Linked DNA regions of Hahella sp. HNIBRBA332. The protein of the gene in region 1 interacts with the protein of each later gene in a pairwise test. Links are inferred from orthologs where the notes say so. Each region holds a gene or a part of one and is shown in the gene's direction. Other genes may lie near its edges.

The links. Proteins that work in one complex are often made in the same cells at the same time.
Region 2: the proteins of ileS (region 1) and O5O45_RS06260 interact in binary tests that used the Escherichia coli proteins (3 or more experiments, as listed by UniProt). The link is inferred for Hahella sp. HNIBRBA332 from one-to-one orthologs.

Annotation. Positions count from the first base shown.
Region 1 is NZ_CP132203.1:6,847,222-6,855,673, forward strand. Bases 1,895-5,319 are described here. They hold ileS (isoleucine--tRNA ligase), read left to right. Parts: upstream 1,895-2,293; coding sequence 2,294-5,119; downstream 5,120-5,319. Other genes in these bases: ribF (bifunctional riboflavin kinase/FAD synthetase), read left to right, coding at 1,895-2,111; lspA (signal peptidase II), read left to right, coding at 5,119-5,319. In the rest of the region: murein biosynthesis integral membrane protein MurJ, read left to right, coding at 1-1,061; more of ribF, read left to right, coding at 1,149-1,894; more of lspA, read left to right, coding at 5,320-5,658; fkpB (FKBP-type peptidyl-prolyl cis-trans isomerase), read left to right, coding at 5,675-6,148; ispH (4-hydroxy-3-methylbut-2-enyl diphosphate reductase), read left to right, coding at 6,138-7,091; O5O45_RS30490 (GspH/FimT family pseudopilin), read left to right, coding at 7,246-7,728; type IV pilus modification protein PilV, read left to right, coding at 7,706-8,185; O5O45_RS30500 (PilW family protein), read left to right, coding at 8,198-8,452. UniProt on the Escherichia coli protein: Catalyzes the attachment of isoleucine to tRNA(Ile). As IleRS can inadvertently accommodate and process structurally similar amino acids such as valine, to avoid such errors it has two additional distinct tRNA(Ile)-dependent editing activities.
Region 2 is NZ_CP132203.1:1,328,405-1,334,551, forward strand. What follows is about bases 1,599-4,425. They hold O5O45_RS06260 (ABC transporter substrate-binding protein), read left to right. Parts: upstream 1,599-2,465; coding sequence 2,466-3,386; downstream 3,387-4,425. Other genes in these bases: O5O45_RS06255 (LacI family DNA-binding transcriptional regulator), read right to left, coding at 1,599-2,166; O5O45_RS06265 (sugar ABC transporter ATP-binding protein), read left to right, coding at 3,667-4,425. Also shown: O5O45_RS06250 (glycoside hydrolase family 48 protein), read left to right, coding at 1-1,007; more of O5O45_RS06255, read right to left, coding at 1,159-1,598; more of O5O45_RS06265, read left to right, coding at 4,426-5,172; O5O45_RS06270 (ABC transporter permease), read left to right, coding at 5,165-6,147. UniProt on the Escherichia coli protein: Part of the ABC transporter complex RbsABC involved in ribose import. Binds ribose. Also serves as the primary chemoreceptor for chemotaxis.

The DNA of each region.
Region 1 (8,452 bases):
CTGTTCCGGCATTTACTCCCGTGCTGCTGAATCTATCATTGATTGGCGCGGCATTTTTGATCACGCCATATATGGACGAGCCAGTGATGGCTTTAGCTTGGGGCGTATTAATTGCTGGTATGGCTCAATTGCTGTTCCAACTTCCTTTTCTCTCTCGCTTGCAGTTGCTTCCCAAGCCCAAGGTGGATAGAAAGCATGAGGGAGTCCGCAGAATTTTGCGATTGATGACGCCAGCCATGTTTGGCGTGTCAGTAAGCCAGATAAACCTTCTCCTGGACACCATCCTGGCCTCTTTTCTGGTGACGGGGAGTGTTTCCTGGCTGTATTACTCTGATCGCTTATCGGAGCTGCCTTTAGGTGTTTTTGGAATCGCGATTGCGACTGTGATCTTGCCCAGTCTGTCGCGAAAACATGCGGCAGATAACGCCAAAGACTTCTCCGCCACCCTTGATTGGGCGATACGAGCGGTGCTTTTGATTGGCCTGCCTGCTGCGGTGGCTCTAATGACGCTTGCGCAGCCTATGATTGCTACGTTGTTCCAGCATGGGGCGCTGACTGACTTCGATGTGAGAATGTCTGCGCAAAGCTTGCAGGCGTATTCTCTCGGCTTAACTTTTTTTATGTTGGTGAAAGTTCTGGCGCCAGGCTACTTCTCACGGCAGGACACTAGAACGCCTGTAAAGATAGGGATTGCGGCGATGATCGCTAATATGGTGTTCAATCTCGCATTGATTTACCCCATGGCGCACGCGGGTTTGGCTCTGGCGACGTCTTTATCGGCAGCGTTAAATGCTGGTCTGCTATGGCGCGGACTGGTGAAAGCCGGCGTACTCCAGCACCAATCTGGTTGGAGAGTGTTCTTGTTGCGTCTTGTGGGCGCCAATGTCGTGATGGCGCTGGTTCTCGTGGCATTATTGCCTGCTGAGGGTTTCTGGTTTTCGGCGAATACTGCGACGCGTGCGTTTTGGTTGTTGGGAATATGCTGCGCAGGCGGGTTGAGTTATTTCGCGTCTCTTTATGTGTTTGGCGTTCGGCCCCGCCAGTTTTTTATGCGCGGATAAAGGCCTTGCTTCAAATGAGACCTCATAGATTGGGCAGCCGGCGCCACATGCTTTATAATCGCGCTTTTGCATGGCCGCTGTAGACGCATGAAACTGATTCGGGGACTGCACAACTTAAAACCATTCGCCTCTGGCTGCGTGGCGACTATTGGAAACTTTGATGGCGTGCATATTGGTCACCAAGTCATAATCAGTCAACTACAGTCCAGGGCTGAAAGCATGGGCGTTCCCGCCGTCGTCATGGTGTTTGAGCCACAACCGCGGGAATTTTTTGAGAAGTTGGACGCCCCCCCGCGCTTGATGCGGTTCCGTGAGAAATTGGATGCCATCGCCGCCCTAAATGTGGATTATCTGTTGTGTCTTCAGTTTAATCGCCGACTGCGAGGCCTGACTGCTCAACAGTTCATTGATGATGTTCTGGTAACGGGGCTTCATGTTAAGCACCTTGTCGTTGGAGATGACTTTCGCTTTGGCTGCGATCGCTCTGGAGACTTCCGCCTGCTGGAGAAGTCTGGCGTGGCATCTGGCTTTAGTGTTGAAAATACGCCCACTGTAGAGGTAGAGGGGGAGCGTGTTAGCAGTACGCGAATTCGCGCCACACTGGCGCAAGGCGAATTTGCGCAAGCGGAAGACCTGCTTGGAAGGCCGTACAGTATTACCGGATGCGTGGTGCACGGACGTAAGCTGGGACGACAGCTCAATGCGCCAACGGCCAATGTATCGTTAGGCCGTAAAAGGCCTGTGCTGTCCGGTGTCTATCTGGTTAAGACGACACTGGCCGCAGGTCACGTGCGTTTTGGTGTGGCTAATATTGGGGTTCGTCCTACCATTGATGGTTCGGGAGTGACGCCAGCTTTAGAAGTGCATCTTTTTGAGCATGCCGACGACATATACGGTCAGCGAATAAATGTGCAATTTCTGGAAAAACTGCGAGATGAACGTAAGTTCAGCGGATTGGAGCAGTTACAAGAGCAAATACGAAGAGATATTGAAGGCGCTAAGAGGCGACTGCAATCTATGCCACTGCACGACATCAGTAGCGCAGGTTGAAGAAAAATCTGCATGATGTGTGGTGGGCCGTAATCGTACGTTCTTTAAGTATGGTGAGGCTCTGCTGTAGGGCGGTCGCAGCAATTGAACTGACCGCCGTAAGATGACTTTTAAGTGAAAACAGTAAAATGTAAGTGGATGGCAGGCGCAAAATCCTGACTTTGGCATATTTTAGGTAAATTATGAGCGACTATAAGCACACCCTTAATCTTCCTCAGACCGATTTCCCCATGCGTGGCAATCTCCCTCAACGTGAGCCGGATATGCTGAAGCGCTGGGGAGATATTGAGCTCTACGAGAAGATTAGAACGGAGTTTAAGGGGCGTGAAAAGTTCATACTGCACGATGGCCCTCCTTACGCCAACGGCAATATTCACTTGGGGCATGCGGTTAACAAAATACTGAAGGACATCATCGTCAAGTCAAAGACTGTGGCGGGTTACGATGCGCCTTATGTTCCTGGCTGGGATTGCCATGGTTTGCCCATTGAGCACAAAGTCGAAACTATGATCGGTCGCGCTGGCGACAAGGTCGGCTATAAAGAATTCAGGCAGAAATGTCGTGAGTATGCTCTGGAGCAGGTGGCCAAGCAGCGGGAAGATTTTATTCGCTTGGGAGTCTTCGGCGACTGGTTCAAACCGTATCTGACGCTTGATTTCAAAACTGAAGCGGACATCATCCGGGCGCTGGGCAAGATTGCGACGAGTGGACACCTTCAGAAAGGATATAAGCCGGTCTACTGGAGTGTTGTTGGCGGCTCCGCCTTAGCGGAAGCAGAGGTTGAATACAAAGATAAGACTTCTAACTCCATTGATGTCAGCTATCCTGCCGAAAATGAGCAAGACGTACTGAGTGCGTTCGCTGACGCATCTGGCGAAGGGGATGTTTCCATCGTTATCTGGACGACTACCCCGTGGACTTTGCCTGCTTCTCTGGCTGTGTCATTGGGAGCGGAGATTGAATACGCGCTGACGCAGTGCAGCGTTGATGGGCGTCCGCAACGTTGGATCGTAGCGGAAAAAATGCTTGAGTCAGTGATGTCTCGCTGCGGCGTTGAAGATTATCAGGTCGTGGGGCGTTGTACTGGGCAGGACCTTGAAGGCAAGATATTCCATCACCCTTTCTATAACCGCAGCATTCCTGCGTTGTTAGGGGATCATGTCACTCTGGATGCAGGCACCGGCGTTGTCCATACCGCTCCTGACCACGGTATGGAAGACTTTGCTGTCTGCAACAAATACGGTATCGAAACTGTTAATCCGCTGGATGACCGCGGCGTGTACCGGGATAACGTTGAGTTATTCGCAGGGGAGCATGTCTACAAAGTCGATGACCATGTAATTGAAGTATTGAAAGAACGCGGGCGCCTGTTAAGCCATGGCAAAATCACCCATAGCTATGCCCATTGCTGGAGAACCAAGACGCCGCTGATTTACCGCGCCACGCCGCAGTGGTTTATAAGCATGGATAAACAAGGGTTGCGTGATCAGGCATTGGCGGAAATCAAGCAGGTGCGTTGGGTTCCATCCTGGGGACAAAACCGCATTGAGGCGATGATTGAGCAGAGTCCGGACTGGTGTATTTCTCGTCAACGTACATGGGGTGTCCCCATCGCTTTCTTTGTGCATAAAGAAACTCAGGAGCTACACCCGGAAACCGCGCGCTTGGTGGAAGAAGTCGCCAAACAAGTTGAGAAAACAGGTATTGACGCATGGTGGGATATCAATGCGGAAGATCTGTTGGGCGCTGATGCGCAGAATTATGAGAAAGTGACGGACACTTTGGATGTGTGGTTTGATTCCGGCGTCACGCATAGTGCGGTTCTGGAGCAGCGGGAAGAGCTGGGGCAGTTCCCTGCGGATCTGTATCTGGAAGGATCTGACCAGCATCGAGGCTGGTTCCAATCTTCTTTGAAAACAGCTGTAGCGATCAAAGGCAAGGCTCCGTATCGGCAGGTCCTCACCCATGGCTTCACCGTGGATGAAAAAGGCCACAAGATGTCTAAGTCCTTGGGTAACGGCATCGAGCCTCAGGAAGTCATGAACAAGCTTGGCGCGGATATTCTACGGCTGTGGGTCGCGGCGACGGATTATAGCGCTGAGATGGTGTTGTCGAAAAATATCCTGGAGCGTACGGCGGACTCTTATCGCCGAATTCGTAATACTTCTCGCTTCCTGCTTGCGAATATCAATGATTTTGATCCTGCCAACGACATGGTGGCGATGGATGATCTGTTGGCGTTAGATCGCTGGATTGTTGATCGCGCCTGGTTGCTGCAGGAAGAACTGAAAAAAGCATACGAGCAGTATAATTTTGTTCAGGTATATCAGAAGGTGCATAACTTCTGTTCCGTAGAACTGGGTAGCTTCTATCTTGATGTCATCAAGGATCGTCAATACACCATGAAGCTGGACAGCCTTGGCTGTCGATCAGCGCAAACTGCGCAATATCATGTCATTGAAGCGCTAGTGCGTTGGATTGCGCCGATCCTGAGCTTCACCGCAGAAGAAATTTGGTCGTACATTCCAGGACAGCGCTCAGAAAGCATCTTCCTCGAAACTTTCTATGAAGGTTTGCAGCCTCTGGTTGAAGGCTCTGAGATGGGGCGCGAGTATTGGAGCCGCCTGTTGCGGGTCAGAACCTCCGTCAACAAGGCGCTTGAAGAAGCGCGTAATGCAGGCAAAGTGAAAGGTTCACTGACAACGGAAGTGTCCTTGTTTGCCACTCCGGAAATGCAGCGTGACCTGAGCGCTTTGGGTGAAGAGTTGCGCTTTGTATTCATTACATCAGGCGCATCTGTTTTCGGCGTGGAAGAGGCGTCTGAAGCCAATTCAGTCGCTACGGAAACGGAAGGTCTGCGTGTGGGTATCAGGAGCTCTGAATATAAGAAGTGCGGCCGCTGCTGGCATCATCGCGAAGATGTTGGCGCTCACTCGTCTCATGAAGATCTGTGTGGGCGTTGTATCGAAAATATCGATGGCTCAGGAGAAGAAAGGAAATATGCCTAATGGATGCGCGGATAAGTGAAGCCAGTCAAGGCGGAGGCGAGATGCAGAAAGTGAATCCGGGAATGCTGCGTTGGTTTTGGCTGACCCTGGCGGTTATCGTTCTTGATCTGGGAACCAAGTGGTATGTGAGCGCCAATATGGTTCTGGGCGAGTCTGTGCCTGTCGCGCCTTTCTTCAGCTTTACGCTGCTGCATAATACCGGCGCGGCGTTCAGCTTTCTGGCGGATGCGTCAGGCTGGCAACGCTGGTTCTTTATCATCCTGGCGGCCGTAGTGAGTGTTGTTTTAGCACTCTGGCTGGTGCGGTTAAGCCGTGAAGAGCGTTGGATGGCCTGCGCTCTCAGTTTGGTGCTCGGGGGGGCTCTAGGCAACCTGTATGATCGGGCTGTATTGGGGTATGTCGTTGACTTCCTGCACTTTTTTTATGGTGGATACAACTTCCCCGCGTTTAACTTTGCCGATACCGCGATTACTATTGGCGCTTTCATGATTGCGATTGATGTATTCCGTAATCCTTCCGGTGCGACGGAAGATAAGTAATTAATGAGATGATGCAATGACTGAAATGTTTGTCGGCGCCGGTACGCTTATCACTCTGCATTTTGAGCTGCGTTTAGAGAGTGGGGAAGTTGTTGACTCAACTTTTTCTGGCAAACCGGGTGAATTTGAGTACGGCGACGGCGCGCTGCCCGCAGGCTTTGAAGAGCTGTTAAGAGGGATGCGAGCAGGAGAGCGTAAGAGTTTTTCCGTTCTGCCTGAGAAGGGGTTTGGTATGCCGAATCCCAATAATGTTCAGGAATTTCCATTGGATAGCTTTCCTGACAAGGAAAGCTTGGAAGTGGGAATGGTGATGTCATTTGCTGACGCCGCTAAAGCGGAATTGCCTGGCGTGATTAAGCAGATCGAAAGCGGTATGGTGACAGTGGACTTCAATCACCCGCTTGCAGGCCATACGCTGGACTTCGAGGTAGAAATTTTAGCGGTAAAAGAAGCGCAAACTGACAAACAGGAGGGCGGTCATGAAAATTAAGTTGGCGAATCCTCGGGGTTTCTGTGCAGGGGTAGACCGCGCTATTGAGATCGTGAACCGGGCTTTAGACGTCTTTGGCGCTCCGATATATGTGCGTCATGAAGTGGTGCATAATCGCTTTGTGGTGGAAGGGCTCAGAACAAGAGGCGCGGTCTTTGTGGATGAGCTTGACGAAGTTCCTGACGGCGCTTTGGTTATTTTTAGCGCTCATGGCGTCTCTCAGGAAGTGCGGCAGGAGGCCGACGCCAGAGGGTTGAAGGTTTTCGACGCGACTTGTCCCTTGGTTACCAAAGTCCATATGGAAGTGATGCGTTACTCCAGAGATGGCCGGGAATGTATCCTGATTGGTCATGCCGGGCACCCTGAAGTAGAAGGCACCATGGGGCAGTACGACAGCGCTAATGGCGGCGCTATCTACTTGGTAGAGGATGAAGAGGATGCTGGCAAGCTCATTGTTAATGATCCCGGCAATCTCGCCTATGTCACCCAAACAACCCTGTCTGTTGATGACACGGCTCGAGTCATCGACGCCCTGCGTCAAAAATTCCCTGAAATCAAAGGTCCGCGTAAAGATGATATCTGCTACGCGACGCAAAATCGCCAGGATGCAGTCAAAGAATTGGCCGCCACATGCGATGTGGTGCTGGTGGTCGGTTCAGTAAACAGCTCAAACTCCAACCGTTTACGGGAGTTGGCTGAACGTATGCAAACTCCTGCGTACCTCATTGATGGCGCCCATGAGATCCAGCCAGACTGGTTCGCCGGAGCCGCCACTATTGGCGTCACTGCAGGCGCCTCCGCCCCAGAGGTGCTGGTGCAGCAGGTTGTTCAAAGACTAAGAGAACTTGGCGGCGAAGCTCCGGCTGAGATAGCTGGACGCGAGGAAAATATCGTATTTTCGATGCCTAAAGAGCTCAGAATTCCCGCCGTTAACCAATCATAATCAAACACTGGAGCGCAGTGCTGACCTGTGCTCCAGTTCACACTTCCCATCTCATTGAGACCGTTTATCCCGCAAATGCTCCGTTTATCGTGCGGCGCATGACTATGCTATTCATCTAAATTATTTTTAAGGTGCTGAAGAAGGGTGAAATTCTATGAAGCAGAAAGGTTTTACATTAATTGAGCTGATGCTGGTGGTGATCATCACCGGAATAGTTTTGGCGTTTGGGGTGCCTTCTTTTCAGGAAATGATAAGAAATCACCGTTTAACCTCAAATACTAATGAGATTGTATCTGCGCTTAACTTTGCAAGAGTGGAAGCTGTGAAAAGAGGTAATAACGTCCGGCTTGGTAGGCGAGATGGTGCGTCATGGAGTGGGGGGCTTGTCGTATATATTAGTAGCGACGACAACTGGGATGCAGGAGAAGAGCTCAGGCTGTGGGACGGTATAGCTGGAGAAAATACGGTGACAGTGTCAGGAAGCGCTACGAGCTTTGTATTTTCCGGCACTGGTGAAGTTGATAAAAGTGCAAATGTCACCATCGACATTTGTGACGACAGAACCGGAGAAGAGGGACGCCGTATCACTATATTACCGTCAGGAGTAATAATGAATGCAAAGCTTAACTGTGCGTAACAATATGATTGGGAAAAGAAATAGTCAAAGAGGCTTCTCTATGATGGAAATCCTAGTAACTCTATTGATTACAGCAATAGGTTTATTAGGGTTGGCGTCTATGCAAATGTTAAGCCTTAAGAATGTAAATAATAGTCAGTTTAGAACCCTTGCCACTTTTTATGCATATGATATGGCTGAGCGCATGCGATCGAATAAGAAGGGGCTGACGACTTATCAGTCAATTACTGGATCTGAGACAAAACCATCGTGCTCATCATCCTGTAGTGCATCAGATATCGCCAAGCTTGACGCATATGAATGGAACGAGTTGATCGATAACCTGCCTGAAGGTAATGGGAGTGTCTCCAAAAACGGCGATAAGTATGAAATAAAAATAGAGTGGAGCGAACAGGTTAAAGGAGGCGGTGGCGGTAGCGTAGAAAAACAGTCACTGACTTTAGATGTGTCGATATAGGGGGGGCGGCATATGAGTTATAGTTTTAAAGCCAAACAAAAAGGGCTGTCTCTCGTTGAGTTGATGATTGCTTTGGCGTTAGGGCTGATGATTATGCTGGGTGTTCTTCAAATCTTTGATGGAAACCTGGCAAGCTCAAAGTTACAGACTGCGTTTGCACGAGTTCAGGAAAGCGGTCGTATCGCTACTGAAATGATGGCGAGAGATATCCGAATGGCGGACAACTGGGGGTGTATGCGTGATTTGGAAAAAATTAGTGACCACCTC
Region 2 (6,147 bases), 5.5 Mb from region 1 along the record:
GCATGCGTTCATTCTATTTGAACGACCCTATGTTCAAGCAGGTGGAAGACGCCCTGAACTCTGGTGAAGACCCTGTGTTCACCTATCACCGGTTCTGGGCGCAAGCGGAAGCGGCGACTGCCTACGCCAATTACGCATCACTGTTCGAAGCGGACAATCCCTGTGACGATGGTTGCGCGCCGACGGCGCAACCGCTGTCTGTCTCTACCCGCATCAACAAGGCGGTTTCCATCACCCTGAAAGGAACGGATAGCGACGGGACTGTCGTCGGTTACACCGTCAGCAAGCCGCCGCAGCATGGAACCCTGTCCGGCTCCGGCGCTAATTTAACCTATCAGCCCGAGGCGGGCTTCAGCGGTCAAGACGCTTTCGAGTACACCGTGACCGACAACAGCGGGGAAGTCTCCGCGCCGGCGAAAGTCAGTATCGATGTGGCGGAAGCTACTATCAGCCTGACTTCTCCGGCAGACGGTTCGGAGTTTGAGGTCGGCGCGACTGTCACGGTCAAAGTGAACAAGGAAGCCGGCCTGCAGGCGCAGATGATGTTAAATGGCGAATTGGCGGCGACCATCGGCGGCAATAGCGACGCCGCACAGGTGACCTTGCCGAGCAGCGAAGGCGCGCACAGCCTGTTAGCGAAACTGTTGGATGAAGACGGCGCCGTCATCGCCACCTCCAATAGCGTCAGCGTGAAGACCAAAAAAGCCCCTTCCGGCGATGGTCTGACCTGTACTGTACGCGAGGACGTGTGGAATAGCGGATTTGTCGCGCACATCACACTGACCAATAACACCAGTGAGGTGATTGATGGTTGGACAGTGAACATCCCGCTGGGCGCGACGGATCAATACACCAACGGCTGGAGCGCGCAATACAGCGTCAACGGCTCTGTGTTGAAGGCGACCAACATGAGCTGGAACGCGACCTTGCAGCCTGGCGCCTCCACCAGCATCGGCTTCCAGGGAACCCATGGCGGCGATCACGCGGCGATCAAATGCACTGAGTAAACTGAGCGCATTTAAGGTTCATTAGAGCGACCTATTACGCCTATCGCGTCGACTGACCATTAGGTGTTGATAGCCCTTTTGGGGACGGTAACGTCCCCTTTTTTTAGCTTCGATCAGGCTTCCATGTCTTCTGCTATCGAGCCAGTTTGTTTCATACCGCCGCCCGCAAATCACCTTCGATAATAATATCGCTTCCCTCGAACCCGGGATTCTCAATTCGATCCAGCAGCATATTGATGGCGGAATGGCCCATCTGATAGGTGTCGTGATGCACGCACGGAATATTGAAGTCAAAGATATCCGCGTAGGGCGCCTCATCGATACTGAACACCGCAGGGTTGTGATTTTTGGCGCCCAGTTTCCGCAGCGCTTTAAGCGCGCCCAGAGTAATCAGGATGTTGAGGCCGAACACCGCATCGGGAGCCTGTTTATGCTGTTTAAAGTAGGCGGTGGCGTTTTCAAACGCCGGCTGCATGGTGTAGTCGCCGTAAAGCACTTCCAGCCGGGTAGGTTCTTTACATTCAGCCAGGGCTTTTTTCAGGCCTTCGAGACGCAGTTTGGAGATGTTGGACTGCTCTGGACCCGCCAGCGCCAGGATATGGCGATGACCCTGTTCCAGCACATAACGGCCGCCTTTGTAGCCGCTCGCAAGATTGTCCAGATACACGCCAGGGAAGGGCGCCGCTGGCAGTCGGCGGTCCACCTGCACCACGGGGATATTGGCGTGAATCAATTGCTCCAGGTATTGCGGATGGTACTCGTCATAGTCGGACACGACGGACAGGATGATGCCGTCCACCTGATAGCTGAGCATGGTCTCCATGGCTTTGTTTTCCAGCTCCGGCGATCCGTCTGTGTCGAACAGCATGATGGAATAGTTGCGCTTCTTGGCGGCGCGGGAAATCGCCTTGATCATCTCGCTGTAAAATGGGTTGTCCAGGCTGGCGGTGATGATGCCGATCAGCCGGCTTTTGCTGCCTTTCAGGTTGCGGGCGAAGGCGTTGGGAACATAATTCAGCTCCCGCGCCACTTCCAGAATCCGGTCGAGGGTTTCTTTCTTCACCAGTTCCGGCTTGTTCAACGCCCGGGATACGGTGATGGTGGTCATGTTCACCCGGCGGGCGATATCGGTAATCGTTACTTTACTCTTTTTGGGCATGATGCCTCTCAAACGCTGTGTCGGTAAGGGATGCGGCGATCCCGGAGTGCGTGTCGCGACTTGCTTGTTGCAATGGAAAATTCGCTATGATAGCTTAATGTTAACGTTAACATTCTCTCAATGCGAGGGATTGTTGCAAAAGTTGATATTTATTCTATATAGATGTCAACGTTAGCGTTCCCGTAGACGGAGGCTGGCTCCGGCTCCCATCTACGGGTTTGTTCGATGTGAAAATGTTAACGTTAACATTTTGGCGTAGAAGACGCTTCGAACCACTAAAAATAAATAAAGGTTGAGTCATGTTGAAAATAAGTAAAACCCTTAAGACCCTTGTCGCCGGTATCGCATGCAGTTTGGGCCTGGCATCGCCAGCCGGAGCTGAACAATTGAAAATCGGCATGTCCTTTCAGGAACTGAACAACGCTTACTTCGTCACCATGAAGAATGCGTTGGAAGAGGCGGCCAAGGATATTGGCGCAGAAGTCTACATCACCGACGCCCATCACGACGTTTCCAAACAAATCAATGACGTAGAAGACATGCTGCAGAAAGGCGTGGACATTCTATTGCTCAACCCCACTGACTCCGTTGGCGTGCAATCCGCCGTAGTGTCCGCCAAGAAAGCGGGCGTCATTACCGTTGCTATTGATGCTGAGGCGGAAGGTCCCATCGATTCTTTCGTCGGCTCCAAGAACTACACCGCCGGTTACATGGCCGGTAAATACCTTGGCGAACAATTGGGCGGCAAGGGCGAAGTGGCTATCCTTGACGGCATTCCCGTCGTTCCTATCCTTGAGCGCGTGCGCGGATTCAGCGACGCCATGCTGGAATTCCCCGACATCAAAGTGGTCGGCAAGCAAAACGGCAAGCAGGAGCGCGACGTCGCCATGAATGTGACGGAGAACATGCTGCAGGCCAATCCCGGTCTGGATGGCGTATTCAGCGTTAACGACACTGGCGCTTTGGGCGCACTGACTGCGATTGAAGCCAGCGGTATGGACGTCAAGCTGGTCAGCGTGGACGGTCACCCGGAAGCCATCAAAGCCATGCTGAAACCTGACTCCAAATTTATCGCCACCTCGGCGCAGTTTCCTCGCGACCAGATTCGTCTGGGCCTGGCTATCGCACTGGTCAAGCACTGGGGCTCGGAAATACCCGCCACCATGCCAGTGGATGTGAAACTGATCGATAAAGCCTCCGCCGCTGATTTCAGCTGGTAGGCGTTGATCCGTTTTCCGAATCTGAGAATCCGTCGCTCAGGCCTCCCGCCGACTCAAAGGCGGGCAGGGCCTTTCGACAGGCTCAGGGTGAACGGAGCGGGGGCTTCCTCGTATCTTCTTTGCGTAGGCGTACGGCGCGAGCGTATTTTGCGTCGCCATACGAGGTTTCAGAAGTAACGCAGATCAAATCGGTCTCCTGGACGCAATCATGGCGTAACGCCATGCAGACGCGTTGGAAGATGCGGTTGGAAGTTGGGTCGTAATACTGGGTGTAAGAGTCATGAACAGTCTTCTTTCCCTTGAACATATCAGCAAAGGATTTCCCGGCGTACGCGCGCTCAACGATATCAGCTTTGAGCTGCAGGCGGGGGAAATCCACGCCTTATTGGGCGAAAACGGAGCGGGCAAGTCCACGCTGATGAAAATCCTGTGCGGCGTCTACAAACAGGACGCCGGGCGAATCCTGATCGACGGCGCGCCCGTGGATTTTCGTCATTACCACGACGCCACTAACGCCGGCGTGGGCGTTATCTTTCAGGAATTCAGTCTGATTCCTTATCTCAATGCCGTTGAAAATATTTTTCTTGGTCGCGAATTGCGCAGTCCCTTGGGCATGTTGCGCAAAAAGGCGATGCGCGCTCAGGCGGAGAAAATCTGTCAGCGCCTGGATGTGAACATTGATCTGGACGAGCCGGTGGATCATCTGAGCGTGGCGGAACAACAGTTTGTGGAGATCGCCAAAGCGTTGTCCCTGGACGCTCGCATTCTGGTGCTGGACGAGCCCACCGCCACCCTGACGCCCAATGAGGCGGAGCATCTGTTTCGGGTGATGCGGGAGTTGAAGGCGCAAGGGGTGGGGATGGTGTTTATTTCCCATCACATGGAGGAGATTTACGAGATTTGCGACCGCATCACCGTGTTGCGCGATGGCGAAAAGATCGGTGATCGCGATGTCAGTGAAGTGGCGGTGGATGAGCTGCTGGAAATGATGGTGGGACGCAAAATCAGCAATAGCTTTCCAGAGAAAACGCCGTTGCAGGATGACGGCGACATCGTCATCGACGCCCGCGCGATCCAATTGCATAAAGGCGCGCCGGTGAACCGCTTTCAAGTCCGCAAAGGCGAAATTCTGGGCTTCGCCGGACTGGTGGGCTCCGGACGTACGGAGACGGCGTTGGCCATGATCGGCGCGCTGCCTGCCTGTCGCAAAGACGTTAGCGTGGATGGCGAGCCCGCCGCGATGAAAACGCCGGCGGAAGCCCTGCGTCGAGGCATTGGCCTGTTGCCGGAAAGCCGTAAAAAAGAAGGGCTGATATTGCCGTTCTCCATCCGCGAAAACATCACTTTGAATAATCTCGCCAAAGTCGCCGGGACTGGCTCTTTGATCGACCGCAAACGGGAGAGCGAAGTGGCGGAGTCACTGTCCGCGAAAGTGCGGGTGAAGGCGCCGGACTGCGAAACGCCGGTGGGCAATCTGAGCGGCGGCAATCAGCAGAAAGTGGTGATCGCGCGCTGGCTGAACAACGACTGCAAGGTGCTTATTTTCGATGAACCGACGCGGGGCATCGATGTCGGCGCGAAAGCGGAAATCTATCGCCTGATGAAGCAACTGACCGCTCAGGGAGTGTCAATCATCATGATTTCTTCCGAATTGCCGGAAGTGGTGGGCGTGAGCGATCGCGTCGCGGTTTTTCGGCAGGGAAGCATCGTCAAGATTCTGGAAGGGGATGCGGTGAATTCCAATGAAATTATGCGCTATGCAACCGGAGGCGTAAAAGATGAATAAACTGACTGGTAGCGCCACGGCGAATGTAGAGGTGAATCTGATGCAAGGCTGGCTGAAAAAGTGGAGGAAGTCCCCCGCGTTTTATCCGTTGCTTGGCTTTATCGTGATATTCATTGCGATGGCGTTGGCGAACGAGAACTTTCTGACTACCGCCAACCTGAGCAATGTGGCGCGACAGGTGTCCATCAATGCGATTATCGCCGTGGGCATGACCTGCGCCATTCTGACCGGCGGCATTGACTTGTCTGTGGGACCGGTGATGGCGCTCTCCGGAACTATTACCGCCGGCTTGATTCTGGCGGGCTTTCCTCCGGAAGTTTCCATTGTGGGCGGCTTGTTGGTGGGCGCGTTGTTCGGCGCTGGTAACGGCGCTTTCGTCGCCTACGCCAAAATGCCGCCGATTATTGTGACGCTGGCCACCATGGGGATCGCCCGCGGATTGGCGTTGATCTATACCGGCGGATATCCGATTTCCGGTCTACCTGATTCTTTCTCGGTGCTGGGGCGCGGCGAGGTCTTCGGCATCCAGGCGCCGATACTGGTGATGGCGGCGGTTTACTTGGTCGCATACGTTCTTCTCAACCATATGCCTTTTGGCCGCTACGTATATGCGATAGGCGGCAATGAAGAAGCCGCGCGCCTGAGCGGGGTGAGAGTGCAGCGCTACAAACTGGCGGTCTACACCATCAGCGGCTTCACTGCGGCGCTGGCGGGCATCGTGCTGACTTCCCGTCTGATGAGCGGGCAGCCCAATGCGGGCATCGGCTTTGAACTGGACGCTATCGCCGCCGTGGTGCTTGGCGGCGCAGCCATCGCCGGCGGTCGCGGGGCCATTATGGGCACCCTGATTGGCGCCATGATGCTGGGCGTGCTCAATAACGGACTCAATCTGATGGGCGTCTCGCCGTACATTCAGAACATCATCAAGGGCGGCATCATTCTGCTCGCCATATTTATCAGTAGAAGCCGGGACAG